Ruegeria pomeroyi DSS-3: one gene and its partner. Each later gene encodes a partner of the first gene's protein in a complex. Links are inferred from orthologs where the notes say so. Each region holds a gene or a part of one and is shown on either strand. Other genes may lie near its edges. The genes, in order: SPO_RS17985 and dnaN.

Region 1 (11,244 bases):
TATTGGCTGGGCCGCGCCTATGCGGCGCTGGGCGATGCGGACAAGGCCCATGCCGCCTATGCCATGGGGGCAGAGCATCAGACCTCGTTCTATGGCCTGCTTGCGGCAGAGCGGATCGGACGCCCCTTTGACCCGACGCTGGCCAACCCACCCGCAACACCCCCCTGGCGGGAGGCGGCGTTCATGTCCTCCAGCGTGCTTGAGGCCGGGTTGCTGTTGCTGCGCGCCGGAGAGTTGGACCTGGCCGAGCGGTTCCTGACCCATCTGGCCGAGAGCCTTGACCCGGTGCAAGCGACGCAACTTGCCGAGATGGCGCTGGAGATGCAGGAGCCGCATCTGTCGGTGATGATCGCCAAGCGCAAGGCGCAGGAGGGGGTGGTGCTGACCGGCGCCTATTACCCGCTGCACCCGGTCGGGCGGCTGAACCTGCCGATGGCGCCCGAGATGACGCTGGCCATCGCGCGCCGCGAAAGCGAGTTCGACCCGGTGGTGATTTCGGGCGCAGGCGCGCGCGGCCTGATGCAGGTGATGCCCGCCACGGCGCGGCTGGTGGCCGACGCGCTGGGCATTCTGGGCGGGCATTCCACCGACAGCCTGACCGCGGATTGGGAATATAACGCCAAGCTTGGCGCCAACTACCTGGCCGAACTGGCCGGAGAGTTCGACGGCAATGTGGTGATGATGGCGGCGGGCTATAATGCCGGCCCCAATCGCCCGATCAGCTGGATGGAGCGGTTCGGCGACCCGCGCAGCGGCACGCCCGATATCGTCGACTGGATCGAACATATCCCGTTCGAGGAGACCCGCAATTACATCATGCGGGTGACCGAGAGCCTGCCGGTCTATCGCGCGCGCCTTGGCAAGGAGCCGCTGCCGCTGCCCTTTTCAGCCGAGCTAGCGGGATCGACTTTGCGCGCGTTCGCGCCACAGGGTGAATAGACCGGCGGCCACGATCAGCGCCGCACCGATGATGACGGCGCTGCGCAAGGTCTCGCCAAACACCGTGATGCCCAGGATCGCGGTCCACATCAGGTGGAAATAGGCAAAGGGCTGCACCGCGCTCGCCTCGGCCATCTCGTAGCATTTGATCAGCAGCCAATGCCCCAGGGCGCCGCTGACACAGAGCAGCGCCATCCAGCGCCAGTCGGGGGCACTCATCGGCTCCCAGAACCACAGGCCCACGGCGGTCATCGCCACTGCGCCGGTGACGCCAGTCCAGAAAAAGCTGGTGGCGGTGCTGTCCTGCCGGGCGGCATAGCGGGTCAGCAGGCCGTAAAGCGCGAACATCAGGGCCGAGATCAGCGGCACCACCGCCCAGGGGTTGAACACGCCCATGCCCGGCTGAAGGATGATCAGCACGCCGACCAGCCCGACACCGATCGCGGCCCAGCGCCGCCAGCCGACCTTTTCTCCCAAGACCGGGCCGGACAGGGCCGCCACCAGAAGCGGGTAGCAGATGAACACCGCCATGCTCTCGATCAGGCCCAGAACGGTAAAGGCAAACACTGCCACACAGATCTCGCTCGCCAGCAGCAACCCGCGAAAGATTTGCAGGCCCGGCTGCGCAGTGCGGGTAGCGGCGCGCAATCCGCCACGGGACCGGGCCGCCAGCGCGATCACGAAAGCGGCAAAGAACCAATAGCGGATCATCACCACCATGTAGGTGTTGTAGCTTGACGCGAGATGGCGCGAGATACCGTCCTGAAGTGCGAACACGACCGTGGCGGCCAGCATCAGCGCGATGCCGACGGGGATGTTGTTCTGCTGCGCCCGTGCCGTGCCTTGCGTCATCGCAGAACCCCTTGTGTCATATGCCGTTTGCGGCCGTATCCCGGCAGGCGCGTCACGGTGAAGCCTGCCGCCTCCAGCCCGCGCCGCACAAAGCCTGCCGCCGTGTATGTGGCAACCGTGCCGCCCGGTGCTGTCCGGTTTGCGACATGGGCCAGCAAATCCTCCTGCCAAAGCTCGGGATTCTTGGCGGGCGAAAAGCCGTCGAGGAACCAGGCATCGGCCCGGCCCGTCCATTCCGGCAGGGTCTGGCGCGCATCGCCCTGCACCACGTCCAGTTGCAAAGTGCCCAGATCGCAGGGCGTTCCGGCCCATGCCGACAGGAACCGCTCGGCCCAGGGGCCAAGCTCGGGAAAGGCCGCCAGCGCCCGGGCCATGTCGGCCGGCGCCATCGGATAAGCCTCGAAACTGGTGAAACGCAGCGGGGTTTCTATCCCCGCCCCTTCCCATGCGGCCCAAGCGGTCAGCATGTTGAGCCCGGTGCCAAAGCCCAGCTCGGCGATATGGAACCCCGGCGTGAACCGCCCGGGCAGGCCGTTGCCGGCCAGAAACACATGCCGCGTTTCCGCCAGCCCGTTTTCGAGCGAGAAATAGGGGTCGTCGAACCGATCCGAGACCGGTATCCGGTCCTCGGTCCAGCTGAGTTTCGCTTGCTGGTCAACCATGCGAATATCCCCTACGAAATCGGCGCGACACTGGCGAAAGGGACGGGCGATGGCAATGGCCGATGTGACGATACGCGGCGCGGGGATTTTCGGCCTTTCCATCGCATGGGCCTGCGTGTTGCGCGGGGCGCGGGTGCAGGTGGTCGATCCGTTCGGGCCTGGGGCCGGGTCCTCGGGCGGCTTGGTTGGCGCGCTGGCCCCGCATGTGCCGGAAAACTGGAACGCCAAGAAGGCCTTCCAGTTCGATAGCCTGATCATGGCCGAAGGGTTCTGGGCAGGGGTCGAGGCGGCGGGTGGCGTGTCGCCCGGATATGGCCGCACCGGTCGCATCCAGCCACTGGCGGATGAGCGCGCCGTGGATCTGGCGGATGAGCGGGCGGAAAACGCCCGCACCCTGTGGCAGGGGCAGGCTGAATGGCGGGTCTGCCCGGTTGATGAGATGGGCAGCTGGTGCCCGCCCTCACCCACCGGGTTGGTGGTGCATGATACGCTCAGCGCCCGGATGCATCCGCGCCGCGCCTGTGCTGCGCTGGTGGGTGCGCTGGCCGTTCGCGGGGTCGAGGTATTGGCCGAGGCGCCCGACCGGGGGCAGGTGATCCACGCCACCGGCATCGCCGGGCTGGAAGAGCTGAACCGGGCGCGGGGGCGCCTCGTGGGCACCGGGGTCAAGGGACAGGCGGCGCTGTTGCGCTTCGATGCCGGGCGGCAGGCGCCGCAGCTTTTTGCCGATACGGTGCATATCGTGCCCCATGCGGACGGGACGCTGGCAATCGGCTCCACCTCGGAACGCGACTATGACGACCCGACCAGTACCGACGCGGCGCTGGACACGGTTCTTGACCGCGCAATGCAGGCGGTGCCGCTCTTGCACGGCGCCGAGGTGATCGAACGTTGGGCGGGCGTGCGCCCGCGCTCGCGCTCGCGCGCACCGATGCTGGGGGCGCATCCGCTTTATCCCGACCAGTTCATCGCCAATGGCGGCTTCAAGATTGGCTTCGGCATGGCGCCCAAGGTGGCCCATGTGATGGCCGAACTGGTGCTGGAGGGGCAGGATAACATCCCCCAAGACTTCCGTCCGGAGGCCTCGCTATGACGCCCGTCGCGCCCTATCGGATCGCTCCGGACAGCCCGCAGATCGGGGCGATCCTGGCCCTGATCCGTGACAGTTTCGCCTTTATGGATGGCCGGATCGACCCGCCCTCTTCGATGCACCGGCTGACCGAACAGGCCGTTGCCGCGCAGGCCGCTGCCGGTGAGGTCTGGGCGCTGGGCGCGCCGCCGGTGGCGGTGGTGTTCCTGACGGTCAAGCCGGGGCGGCTCTATCTCGGCAAGCTGGCGGTGGATGCATCCATGCGCGGTCAGGGTCTGGCGCGCCGGCTGGTGGCACAGGCCGAGACCCGCGCCCGGATACTGGGCCTGCCGGTTGTCGAGCTGGAAACGCGGGTGGAACTGGTGGAGAACCACGCCACCTTCGCCCGGCTGGGATTCGCAAAGACCGGCGAAACCGCGCATCCCGGTTACGATCGGCCCACCTCGATCACCATGCAAAAGAGACTTTTCTGAAGCGCGCCAACGGTTGCCCCGGGCGGCCACGAGAATTTTCGTCGAAAATTCTCGGCGCTCCGCGATCGAGAGTTGGCGCTCAGCCGTCCTCGAACGGATCCCATTCGTCCTCGACCTCGGGCAGCGCCTCGGTCACCACCTTGGCGGCGCGTTGTTCCGGGGTCTCGATATGGGTGATCCGCGCCTTGGGAAACTGCGCCAGTACCGCCTGTACCAGCGGGTGTTCACGCGCCTTTTCCTCCAGCGCGTATTTCTCGGCGTTGCGGATCTCGTCGATGGTCTTGCCGCCGCCCTGCGCCACCACGCTGACCGCCCATCGATTGCCGGTCCAGCGTTGCAGCGCACTGCCCAGCCGCTGCGCCAGATCGGTGGGCGCGCGTTCGGTGGGCTGAAATTCGATCCGGCCCGGCTGATAGCTGACCAGCCGCAGGTCCATCTCGATATCGGCCAACAGTTTGCCGTCGCGATTGGCGCGGATCAGCTCGACCAAATGCTCGAAGGTGGGAAAGCGCGCCAGCGCCGTTTGCGGATCCTGCGCCAGCGCCGCAACCGGCCCGCCGCCACCGCCGCGCGGGGCGGGCGCATAGCTGGCGCTGACGCCGTTCTGGGCCGGGGCACTCGCGCCCTGACCAACACGCGGCCCTCCGCCGGGGTTCGGCGGCGGCGGCGCATCCTGCAACCGCTTGATCAGCTCTTCGGGGCTGGGCAGATCGGCCACATGGGTCAGCCGGATCACTGCCATCTCGGCGGCCATCATCGCGTTGGGGGCGGCGGCCACCTCTTCCAGCGCCTTGAGCAGCATCTGCCACATCCGGGTCAGCACCCGCATCGCGAGCGCATCCGCCATCTGCTGGCCGCGCGCGCGCTCGTCCGGCGACACGGTCGGATCCTCGGCGGCATCGGGGGTGATCTTGACCACCGACACCCAATGGGTGATCTCGGCCAGATCGCGCAGCACCGCCATCGGGTCCGCACCCTCGGCATATTGCGCGCCAAGCTCGGTCAGGGCCGCGCCCGCATCGCCGCGCAGGATCATGTCCATCAGGTCCAGCACCCGGCCCCGGTCGGCCAGCCCCAGCATCGCGCGCACCTGCTCGGCGCTGGTCTCGCCCGCACCATGGCTGATCGCCTGATCCAGCAGAGAGGTCGCATCCCGCGCCGACCCTTCCGCCGCGCGCACGATCAGCGCCAGCGCGTCCTCGGCGATCTGCGCGCCTTCGGCATCGGCGATCCGGCGCATCAGCGCGATCATGTCCTCGGGCTCGATCCGGCGCAGGTCGAACCGCTGGCAGCGGCTCAGCACCGTCACCGGCACCTTGCGGATCTCGGTGGTCGCAAAGATGAACTTCACATGCGCCGGCGGCTCCTCCAGCGTCTTGAGCAGCGCGTTGAACGCGCTGGTCGACAGCATGTGAACCTCGTCGATGATATAGATCTTGTAGCGCGCGCTGGCGGCACGATAGCGGACGCTGTCGATGATCTCGCGGATGTCGTTCACGCCGGTGCGGCTGGCGGCGTCCATCTCCATCACGTCCACATGGCGGCCTTCCATGATGGCCACGCAATGCTCGCATTTGCCGCAAGGCTCGGTGGTGGGGCCGCCATTCCCATCGGGACCGATACAGTTCATCCCCTTGGCGATGATCCGCGCCGTGGTCGTCTTGCCGGTGCCCCGGATGCCGGTCATGATGAACGCCTGCGCGATCCGGTCGGCGGCAAAGGCGTTTTTCAGCGTCCGCACCATCGCGTCCTGCCCCACCAGATCGGCAAAGGTCTCGGGCCGGTACTTGCGGGCCAGCACCTGATAGGGGGTCGAGGGCGCGTCGGACATTTTCAACTTTCGTCGGGTCTGGATTCTGGTTCTGCAGACGGTACTGGCCAGCGGGGCGAAGGTCCACCGCCCGTGTGATTGTTTCAGGGATGGAACAGGATTGGGCCGCAAATGGCGGGTGCGTTCCCCTCTCTCGAGATTGATGCAGACGCGTACAGGGGTATACGAATCTGTTCCGTCGTGTCCCTTCCCGTTGGAGGTAACGCCGTTCGGGACGATGACACGAGTGCAAGTGGCGCGGGCGATGATGCGAATTCCGACAATTTCGGCTCTAACCTGATCAACGGACAGCAGGGAGATGATTTCATTGTTGCGGTGGACGATCGCAGCGACCTGGGTAAGGTGGACACCGTCAAGGGTGGCGTCGGGCGCGATACCCTGGTCGTGGACGAGGGGGACCTGGTCACCACCAGGGGTGGGGCCGATCAAGACATCCTCGAAACCTATAGCGGCGTGGCGGACGGCTATGACGTTGTCACGATCACCGATTTCGATACGGCACGAGATGTCCTGACCCTGCAAGGCGAAGCTTCGCTGCTGCGTCCGGGGAACGGAGACGAGACACCGGTCAGCGTGCAGGAGCTTGATGATCAGACCGGCACCATGGTCCTGATCAACGGCATTCGGGTGGCGCACCTGATCGGCGCTCAGGGCGTGAGCCCGGATCAGATTCGCGTGTATATAGACAACCGCTGACCCGCGTCGCGGTGCAGTTTGATCTGTTCACGGGTATCTTGTCTTGCGATACCACCGCGTTAAAGGCCATTCTACCCTTGGGGTCAGGATCGCCACGCCCCGTGGCAATGGTCGGTCGGGAAGGGATACCGCAGATGGCGCAGCTGGTGCTTTATGCGCTGAAAGTCGGCGGCGGCACGCTGGCGATCTGCCAGTTGCCGGGTATATCGGGCGATTATGCGGGCGATGTCGATCTGATCGGATCCTGGGCGCCGGGGCTGGTGATCTCGATGACGACCGAGGTCGAGATGCTGCAGCATGGCGCGCGCAACTTTGGCGCCGATGTACAAAGCCGGGGTTGCCGTTGGGCGCATCTGCCGGTCGAGGATTTCGGAACTCCGGGCCGCGAGGCGCAGGCGAAATGGAGCGCGATCAGCGCCTCGGCCCGCCATGCCCTGCGCGGCGGCGGGCGGGTGCTGATCCATTGCAAGGGCGGCTGTGGCCGGTCCGGCATGGCGGCGCTGCGCCTGATGATCGAGACAGGCGAAGCCCCCAAGGCGGCGTTGGCGCATCTGCGCTCGGTCCGCTCCTGCGCGGTCGAAACCGACGCCCAGATGGACTGGGCGTTGGCTGGCCGGGCGATCCGCGAGTGACCCGTCAGGCGGTTGGCTGAACGGGTGCCGAGACTTGTGCCGCGTGCGCGCGGGCTTCGACCATGGCGCAGGGCACCGGGCCGCTTCCGGCGGCAAAACCTCCGCCTTCAGACCCCAGCAGCGCATCGGCAAACCGGTGCAGGTGTGGCAGGGCGGTATCTTCGTCAACGCCGCAGAACACCCGCACCCGGCTATGCGAGGCGGCGTAGCGTGCCAGACAACCGGCCCCGCAGGGCGGCATCTCGCAATGGCCTTCGATCTCGAATGACGCATCGGTCATCGGTTCGGCCCGGCGCAACGCGCGGGTCAGGTTCTCGGCCAGCCCCGACAGGGCGGGGCAGGGCCTGCCGGTGCGACGGCATAGGGTTGCGGCAAATTCATGCGTTTGTGTGGTCCAGATCATCCTGCGCCCTCCGCGCGGCGGAACAGGGTGTCGGGGACCGGCCACTCAGGGCCAAGGCATCCCGTCCGGACACCCCGCCCGGGTTCGAGTTACGGTTGCGATGGCAGGTCTCCTGACTTGCGGGTCCGGGCTTTGCCGGCCTTCCCGGCCCGGGGGCCAGTGGCATTTCGGCATCGCTCACCGCTTACAGTTGCGGGGGCAGTCTCGGCATTGGTCCTCTGTCGCCAGAGGGCCGCACCGTGTTCCCTTTTCATCCCGGCGCATGCACGACCGGGAACCATCGACCCAGCGGTAGCGGGTGTTGCGGGCGCCTGTCAAGCGCAAGTCCATTCCGGGTTTCGGACCCTTTTGACGGGTGCTAGAGTCGGCGCCGGACAGACAGGCTGCGAAGGGTGATCGGCATGCGGTTGAAAGGCGTTCGCGGCAGCAGGAATGTCGAGGATCGGCGCGGACAACGCGGCGGTGGCGGCAAGGGTATCGGCGGGCGCGGCCTGGGCATCGGCGGGGTGCTGCTGCTGTTGGTGATCGGCGCCTTTACCGGCATCGACGTGACCCCGTTTCTGACAGAGCAGCCACAAGCGCCCCAGAGCGCCCCAACAGAGCTGTCCGAGGAAGAACGGCAGGCGGGCGAATTCGTCTCGCGCGTGCTGACCACAACCGAAGAGGTCTGGACCGGGGTGTTCCGCGACCAGCTGGGCCGCGAGTACACCCCGCCGACGCTGGTGCTGTTCTCGCAGGTGACATCCAGCCCCTGCGGCGGCGCCTCGGGTGCGACCGGGCCGTTCTATTGCCCGGCCGATCAGAAGGCCTATCTGGACACCGATTTCTTTGCCACCCTGGCGCGGCGATTGCAGGCGGGGGGCGATTTCGCCGCCGCCTATGTCATCGCCCATGAGGTGGCCCATCACGTGCAGAATCAGCTGGGTATTCTTGGCAAGGTGGATCAGGCCCGGCGGCGCTCCTCGCAGGTCGAGGCCAACGCCCTGACCGTGCGGCTGGAATTGCAGGCCGATTGCCTGTCCGGGGTCTGGGCGCGCTCGGTCTGGGGCCTGATGGAGCAGGGCGACCTGGAAGAGGCGCTGAACGCCGCCCGGATGATCGGCGACGACCGGCTGCAACGTCAGGCGGGCCGGGTTCCGCAGCCGCATACCTTTACCCACGGCACCTCGGCGCAGCGGGCGGCCTGGTTCGAACGCGGGTTCGAAAGCGGCCAAGTCGCAACCTGCGACACCTTCAATACCAACCGGCTCTAATCCGCGCCCGGCAGCATCTCGGGCAGGCGGCGCAGCACGTCCGAGGATTGCCGGGCGCGGGCCAGCATCCAGCCGCCTTGCAGCAGGATGAACATGGTCTCGGCGGTCTTTTGCGGATCGGCCAGCCCAAAGCGGCTGGCGTGATGCGCGCCCTCGGTGATCCAGCCTTCGAACAGGTGGTGGGCATGGGCGCGGAATGCGGCGTTGTCCGGCCCTTCGAACAGGGTTGACGAGATCGGGCAGCCATCCCACTGGCCCGATTTGTCGAACAGTTTAGCGACCTTGCCGCACAGCACCTCCATCCCGGCATGAAAGCTGTCAGCCGGTTCGAACGAGGCCGCGATCAGCCGCAGCATCTCGTCCGAGGCCCAGGTGGCCGACGCCAGCGCCAGGTCGGATTTCCCGTTGGGAAAGTGGTGATAAAGCGAGCCCTTGGGCGCTTCGGCCTCGGCCAGCAACTCGGACAATCCAACACCGTGATACCCGCTGCGCTGGAACAGCTGGGCGGCGGCGCGGATCAGGCGATCTTTGGTCGGAAGCGGACGTTGGGTCATTTGACAGCGATATTGACAGCTCTAGACCGATTGGTCCAGATGGGAGAAATAGACCAATCGGTCTAGAGCATCTGGAGGCTGGAATGCTGGATATGCAAGCAAGCGTCGTGGTTGAGGATTTTCATTTTCCGTCAGGGTCGGCGCAGCTATCGGCGCGGCTCTATCTGCCTGCGGGCACGCCCCAGGTTGCAGTGGTGATCAACGGCGCCACCGGGGTGCCGCGCGAGTACTACCAGCATTTCGCCACCTGGCTGGCGGCCGAGCGCGGCATCGCCTGCCTGACCTATGATTACCGCGATTTCGGGCATTCGCTGAGGGGGCCGCTCGCGGCCTCGACCGCCACCATGTCCGACTGGGCACTGATCGACATGCCCGCCGCCTATGCCGAGATGCAGCGGCGGTATCCCGATCTGCCGCTTTGGGTGATCGGCCATTCGGTCGGTGGTATGCTTGGCCCGCTGCAACCGGGGATCGAGCCTATCGCCCGGATGATCTGCGTCTGTTCCGGGCTGGTGCATCATTCGGACCACCCCTGGCCCTATCAGGCGCTGGCGCGGCTGTTCTGGTTCGGTCACGCGCCGCTTTTGGTGAAAACCCTCGGTTATCTGCCGGGGCGGCGGATCGGTTTCGGGTCCGACCTGCCACCCGGCGTCTATTGGGAATGGCGGCGCTGGTGCACCACGCCCGGCGCCTATCTGCCCGAGATGGGCGACCGCCTGCCGCAAGCCGACTGGAGCCGTTCGGGTGCGCCGGTCGACATGTTCGCATTCGAGGATGACACGACCATCCCGCCCAATTGTGTCTGGCGCCTAGCCGATGTCTATGGCGAGACCGTGCGCAGGCATCTGCTGCACCCGCGCGCGTTTGGGTTGCGCGAGATCGGTCATCTGGGCGCTTTCGCCCGACGAAACGCCGCGCTGTGGCCCCGGTTGATCGCCCCTTGAGGCAGGGGCGATCGAGGGCCGGTCAGCGTTTGTTTCGACCTATCATCTCACGCCTCACCGCGCGCACCATCTTGTCGAACGCCTTGTCGGGCGCGCGGGCCTCGGCCACGCTTTCCGAGTTGCGAGCACCCTCGCGAATACCGACCGTTGCCTCCCCGGCGTCGGTTTGAGAGATCATCAAAGTGGTCTTGCACACGCCGGACGAGTCCACCAGCGCCCCGGTCCGGTCGGAGTGACACCAGGCGAGGATCGGGCCCAGATCGGTTGGGCCGCACGCGTTGACCGCCAGCACCGTCAGGAACGGCACCAGCGCTTCGGCCCGCGCGACATAGGCGCCGGAAAGGGCCGCGGCCTGCGTGGCAAAGAAAGGGGACCATCCAAGGTCCGGAAGTGCAAGAGACACCGGTTTGCTTGTTGCGAAACAACGCAAGACGGGCGGATGGCGCACGCGCATTCGATCGGAACGGGTTCATGCAGGGGTATGAGTCGTCAGAACCGCGCTGCCCGAAGGGTCGTTGCTACAATCATAAATCCCTCCGCAGTCTAGAGGGTTCCAAGTGCGGCACAGCGAACGGCGGTGAAAGTGAGAGGCTGGACATCGACCCAAGCGGGACTCGTTGTGGCTGCTTCCTTCCGGACCTGACCAGGTTGGCGAGGCGCTCGCCCGCGCCAACCTCTCGCGACCCGATATAGGCGGGTCGGGTCGGGATGACAAGATCTCAAAGCCCGACGCGCAGGCGAAGAAACCCCTCGGCATCAAGGCCCAGATCGGAGATGTCGCGCCCGGCAAGCTCGTCCAGATGATCGCGGGCCCGTGGTCCGGTGCGCAGGATCGCGCTCTGCCCCGGCAGTGGCGCCAGTCGCCAGGGGTGCGGCGCCTGTTCCAGCGGGTCGGCGGGCAGCCGGCCAGAGAGA
Region 2 (4,357 bases), 3.6 Mb from region 1 along the record:
CTGCAAAAGTGACCTTGGTCAATTTACATATGGCATAATTGACCGTGGTCAATATATATTTTTGACCACGGTCATTTTATTGAAAGGACAGCCATGACCCGGCCGCCGCAGAAACGCCGCCTGGAAACCCGCGCCCGCCTGTTGGCCGAGGCCGCTCGGCTGGTCGAGGCGCAGGGATATGCCGGGCTGCGGGTCGAGGATGTGGTCGAGGCCGCTGGCGTCGCCAAGGGCACACTGTTTTCCCATTTCACCGACAAGGATGGCTTGCTGGCTGTCCTGATCGGTGCCGAGGTGATGCGACTGATCGACGGTATGGAGACCGCAGGACCCCCCGATGACCTGCCGCAGCTGATGCATCGTTTGGCGCCGCTGCTGGACTTCATCGCCAGTGATCGGGTGATCTTTGATCTGCTTCTGCGCTATTCCGGTTCTACCGGGGCCGAACGGAACGAGGTTGTGGCCGATGGGTTCTACCGTCAGATCGACCTTTGGGCGGGTTGGATCGCGGGCATGCAGGCGGCGGGCACCGTTCGCGGCGATCATCCCCCGGCCCTGTTGGCCGAGGGCATTCAGGCCTTCCTCAACCAGATCATTGCGATCCGCTTCTGTCAGGGCGGTCAGGCCACCGGCACACCAGCCGGGGCGCTCTATCCCTTTCTGGCCGCCTGGCTGATCACGTAAAGGGCAGGATCAACCCGACCACGATCAACATACCACCCGCCGTCAGGTTCATCCGCCTGAGCGCGCGGGGCGAACTCAGCACCCGCCGCACCCGATCGACAAAGGCGGCCAGCATCAGATTGCCCACCAGCGGTACCACCTGCGACACGGCCACGATGGCGACAAGGTCGATGGTGGTGATATCGGATAGATCGAAGAAACCCGGCAAGATCCCCATATAGAACAACACCGCCTTGGGATTGCCCAGGATCACCACCAGCCCCGCCAGAAACCCGGCCCAGATACCGGGCCGGGTCAACCGGCTGTCACTGGCGATGGTGCGGTCGGCGTTTCGGATCGTGACGATCCCCAAAGTGACAAAGACCAGCACCGCAACCACCTTGAGCGCCAGCGCGATCTGGGTCGAGGCAGCCGTGATCCAGCCGATACCCAGAACTGCCAGAACCGGCCACAGGCTGTCGCCCACCACCACGCCCAGCGTTAGCGGCCAGGCAGCCTGAAACCCACCAGACAGAGTGCGCGCCGTCAGCGCCAGCCAGACTGGCCCCGGCGTCAGGAACAGCACAAAAACCGCCCCGGCATATAGCGCCAGATCAACCGCCGACAGGGTCATGTTTCTACCACCTCTGATTGACCATCGCGCTCGCACAGGGCGATGGTTTGCGCCCGAGCACCGAGTTCGGAAAACAGTTCAGGCCCGGTGCCCGTCATCCAGGCCTGCGCGCCCAGCGCACAGATCTCGTCATAAAGCGCCGCGCGGCGCCCCGCATCCAGATGCGCCGCGATCTCGTCCAAAAGCAGCACCGGCGGCGCCCCCACCTGTCGGGCCAGCGCGCGCGCATTGGCCAGGATCAGCGAGACCAGCAACGCCTTCTGCTCACCGGTCGAACAGTCGCTGGCGGGCACGCCCTTGGCGGCATAGACACCGTACAGGTCGCTGCGATGCGGCCCCACCAATGTCCGCCCCGCGGCCAGATCGCGAAACCGGCTCTCGGCCAGCGCCTCGCGCAGGTCACCCTCGCTTTCGGGCAGGGCGCCCTCGGTCTGGATCAACTCCAGCTCGGCGGTGGGAAAGCTGGTTTCGGCCTGGGTCTGTGCAGCGGCCAGCGCGGTCAGGGTGCTCTGGCGCGCGGCATGAATCCGGTGTCCCGCGGCTGCCATCTGGGTTTCCAGTGCCAGATACCAATGGGCATCGCGCACCTGTTCGCGCAGCAGGCGGTTGCGCTCGCGCATGGCCTTTTCATAGACCAGAACCGCCTCGGCATGATCGGGCTCGAAACTCATGGTCATCCGGTCGAGAAACCGCCGCCGCCCCTCGGGCCCCTCGATCCACAGCCGGTCCATCGAGGGTACCAGCCAGACCATCCGCACCAACCGCCCCAGCGCCACCTGGCTGGCCGCCTTGTCGTCGATCCGCACCTGCCGCGCCGCGCCGCCCTCGGACCAGGTTTCGATCTCGTGGCGTTGATGCCCCGCGACAAGCTCGGCGCTCAGCTTCCAACCCAGCACCTCGGGGCGCCGGGTCATCTCGGCCGCGCTGGCCCGGCGCATGCCACGCCCCGGCGAGAACATCGAGACCGCCTCAAGGATGTTGGTCTTGCCCGCCCCGTTGGGCCCATGGATTGCCACGGGCCGCTCGTCCAGGCTGAGCCGCAGCAACCGGTGCGACCGGAAATGCGAGATCGTGATTGCGGTCAGGGCCAGTGCCATGACCCCTCCCTTCTTCTGTTCGAAAATACCTCCGCCGGAGGCATCGCGCGTCAGCGCGATCAGACGCGCATCGGCATGACCACGTAGACCGCGCTCTGATCATTGCCTTCGCGCATCAGGGTCGGATCCCCCGAAGAGTTGAACAGGAACACCGCGTTTTCGCGATCCACCTGGCTGGCAATCTCCAGCAGATATTTCGCATTGAACCCGATCTCCAGCCGTTCATCGCTATAGGCGACGGCCAGTTCCTCTTCGGCGGCTCCGCTGTCGGGTGCATTGACCGACAGGACCAGCTTGTCCTCGTCCAGCTGCAGCTTGACCGCGCGCGAGCGCTCCGAGCTGACGGTGGCGACCCGGTCCACCGCCTTGGCGAATTCCGAGGCATCCACCTCGAGCCGCCGTGTATTCGCCTGCGGGATCACGCGGGTATAATCGGGGAAGGTGCCGTCGATTACCTTTGAGGTAAGCGTGATATCGGGCGTGGCAAAGCGGACCTTGGTCTCGCTCACTGACACCGCGATATCCATCTCGTCATCGTCTAGCAGCTTGCGCAGCTCACCCACGGTCTTGCGGGGCACGATCACGCCTGGCATATCGGTGGCCCCCGCCGGCAGGTCCGCGTCGATCCGGGCCAGACGGTGACCATCGGTAGCCACGCAGCGCAGAACCTTGCCGCCATCGCCATCGGCCACATGCATGTAGACACCGTTCAGGTAATAGCGGGTCTCTTCGGTCGAGATGGCGAATTTCGACTTGTCGAACAGACGCCGCAGAACCGCGGCATTGGCGGTGAAATTCGACTGATATTCCGACGAAGCCATGACCGGAAAATCCTCGCGCGGGAGGGTGGCCAGCGAGAAGTTCGAGCGCCCGGCCTCGACCGTCAACCGCCCGGCCGCCGCATCCGCCGTCAGGGTGACCAGCGCGCCGTCCGGCAGCTTGCGCACGATCTCGTGCAGCGTGGTGGCCGATACCGTGGTGGCACCTGCCCGCTCGATCATCGCGGGCGCCTTGTCGACCACTTCGATATCCAGGTCGGTGGCGCGGAATTGCGCGCCTTCGCCCTCGGCCTCGATCAGCACATTGGCGAGGATCGGGATCGTGTTCCGGCGCTCGACAACGGATTGCGCTTGCGCAACAGCCTTGAGCAGGGCGCCGCGTTCGATGCTGATCTTCATGTCCCTTCATCCTCCGAATGGGCCGGGAAGGGCAAACTAGCGGGTTCCCCCTTCGACACAAGGCTTTTTTGGTTTTCTCGGGCCTAACGCCAACAGCGTCAAGGGGGCGTCCCCAGATGAGACGCGATTATGGCATGGTTGCAATCCGGGAAGTCGGCTCGCGCTCCTCAAGCCCTGCGGGCTTTCCTCGCGAAGAGGCCCGCCAGGGCCGATGAGCGCACCGAAAAACGCGGGATGGCCTTCCGGCCACCCCGCCTGGCCTCACGCCTCCAGCGCGCGGCGCAGCATTTCGACATCTTCGGCAATCTGGCCGTCAGTCAGCTTCAGTTCTTCGATCCGCTTGACCCCATGCATCACCGTGGTGTGGTCACGCCCGCCGAACCGTCGCCCAATCTCAGGCAGCGACCGGCTGGTCAGCTGCTTGCACAGATACATCGCCACCTGCCGCGGCCGCGCGTAGGAACGCAGACGTTTCGGACCGATGATATCGCTCAGGCGGATGTTGTAGTAATCCGAAACCTTGCGCTGGATCTCCTCGACCGTGATCTTGCGCTCCGAGGCGCGCAGGACATCGGCCAGGCAATCCTGGGTCAGTTCCATGTCGATCTCGCGCCCGACCAGCGAGGCAAAGGCAAAGAGACGGGTCAGCGCCCCTTCAAGCACGCGCACATTGGTCGAGATCCGATGCGCCAGGAATTCCAGCACCCCATCCGCGATGACCAGATCGGGATAGGTGGTGCGGTACATCTGCACCTTGGTTTGCAGGATACCCAGGCGCAGTTCGTAAT

Evidence for each region.
Region 2: the proteins of SPO_RS17985 (region 1) and dnaN are in contact, whole or in part, in a cryo-EM structure (PDB 8GIZ), measured with the Escherichia coli proteins. The link is inferred for Ruegeria pomeroyi DSS-3 from one-to-one orthologs.

The regions. Positions count from the first base shown.
Region 1 is NC_003911.12:3,754,524-3,765,767, reverse strand. The notes cover bases 3,472-6,395. They hold SPO_RS17985 (DNA polymerase III subunit gamma/tau), read right to left. Parts: upstream 5,848-6,395; coding sequence 4,096-5,847; downstream 3,472-4,095. Other genes in these bases: SPO_RS17980 (hypothetical protein), read left to right, coding at 6,028-6,395; SPO_RS17990 (GNAT family N-acetyltransferase), read left to right, coding at 3,543-4,016; SPO_RS17995 (NAD(P)/FAD-dependent oxidoreductase), read left to right, coding at 3,472-3,546. In the rest of the region: SPO_RS18010 (lytic transglycosylase domain-containing protein), read left to right, coding at 1-939; SPO_RS18005 (DMT family transporter), read right to left, coding at 895-1,791; tRNA (5-methylaminomethyl-2-thiouridine)(34)-methyltransferase MnmD, read right to left, coding at 1,788-2,453; more of SPO_RS17995, read left to right, coding at 2,503-3,471; more of SPO_RS17980, read left to right, coding at 6,396-6,543; SPO_RS17975 (protein-tyrosine phosphatase family protein), read left to right, coding at 6,678-7,175; SPO_RS17970 (hypothetical protein), read right to left, coding at 7,180-7,578; SPO_RS17965 (KPN_02809 family neutral zinc metallopeptidase), read left to right, coding at 7,980-8,831; SPO_RS17960 (TetR/AcrR family transcriptional regulator), read right to left, coding at 8,828-9,385; SPO_RS17955 (alpha/beta hydrolase family protein), read left to right, coding at 9,469-10,329; SPO_RS17950 (hypothetical protein), read right to left, coding at 10,352-10,783; SPO_RS17945 (bifunctional 2',3'-cyclic-nucleotide 2'-phosphodiesterase/3'-nucleotidase), read right to left, coding at 11,049-11,244. UniProt on the Escherichia coli protein: Part of the beta sliding clamp loading complex, which hydrolyzes ATP to load the beta clamp onto primed DNA to form the DNA replication pre-initiation complex.
Region 2 is NC_003911.12:165,211-169,567, reverse strand. What follows is about bases 1,511-4,357. They hold dnaN (DNA polymerase III subunit beta), read right to left. Parts: upstream 3,570-4,357; coding sequence 2,451-3,569; downstream 1,511-2,450. Other genes in these bases: dnaA (chromosomal replication initiator protein DnaA), read right to left, coding at 3,831-4,357; recF (DNA replication/repair protein RecF), read right to left, coding at 1,511-2,391. In the rest of the region: SPO_RS00785 (TetR/AcrR family transcriptional regulator), read left to right, coding at 94-681; SPO_RS00780 (LysE family translocator), read right to left, coding at 674-1,294; more of recF, read right to left, coding at 1,291-1,510. UniProt on the Escherichia coli protein: Confers DNA tethering and processivity to DNA polymerases and other proteins. Acts as a clamp, forming a ring around DNA (a reaction catalyzed by the clamp-loading complex) which diffuses in an ATP-independent manner freely and bidirectionally along dsDNA.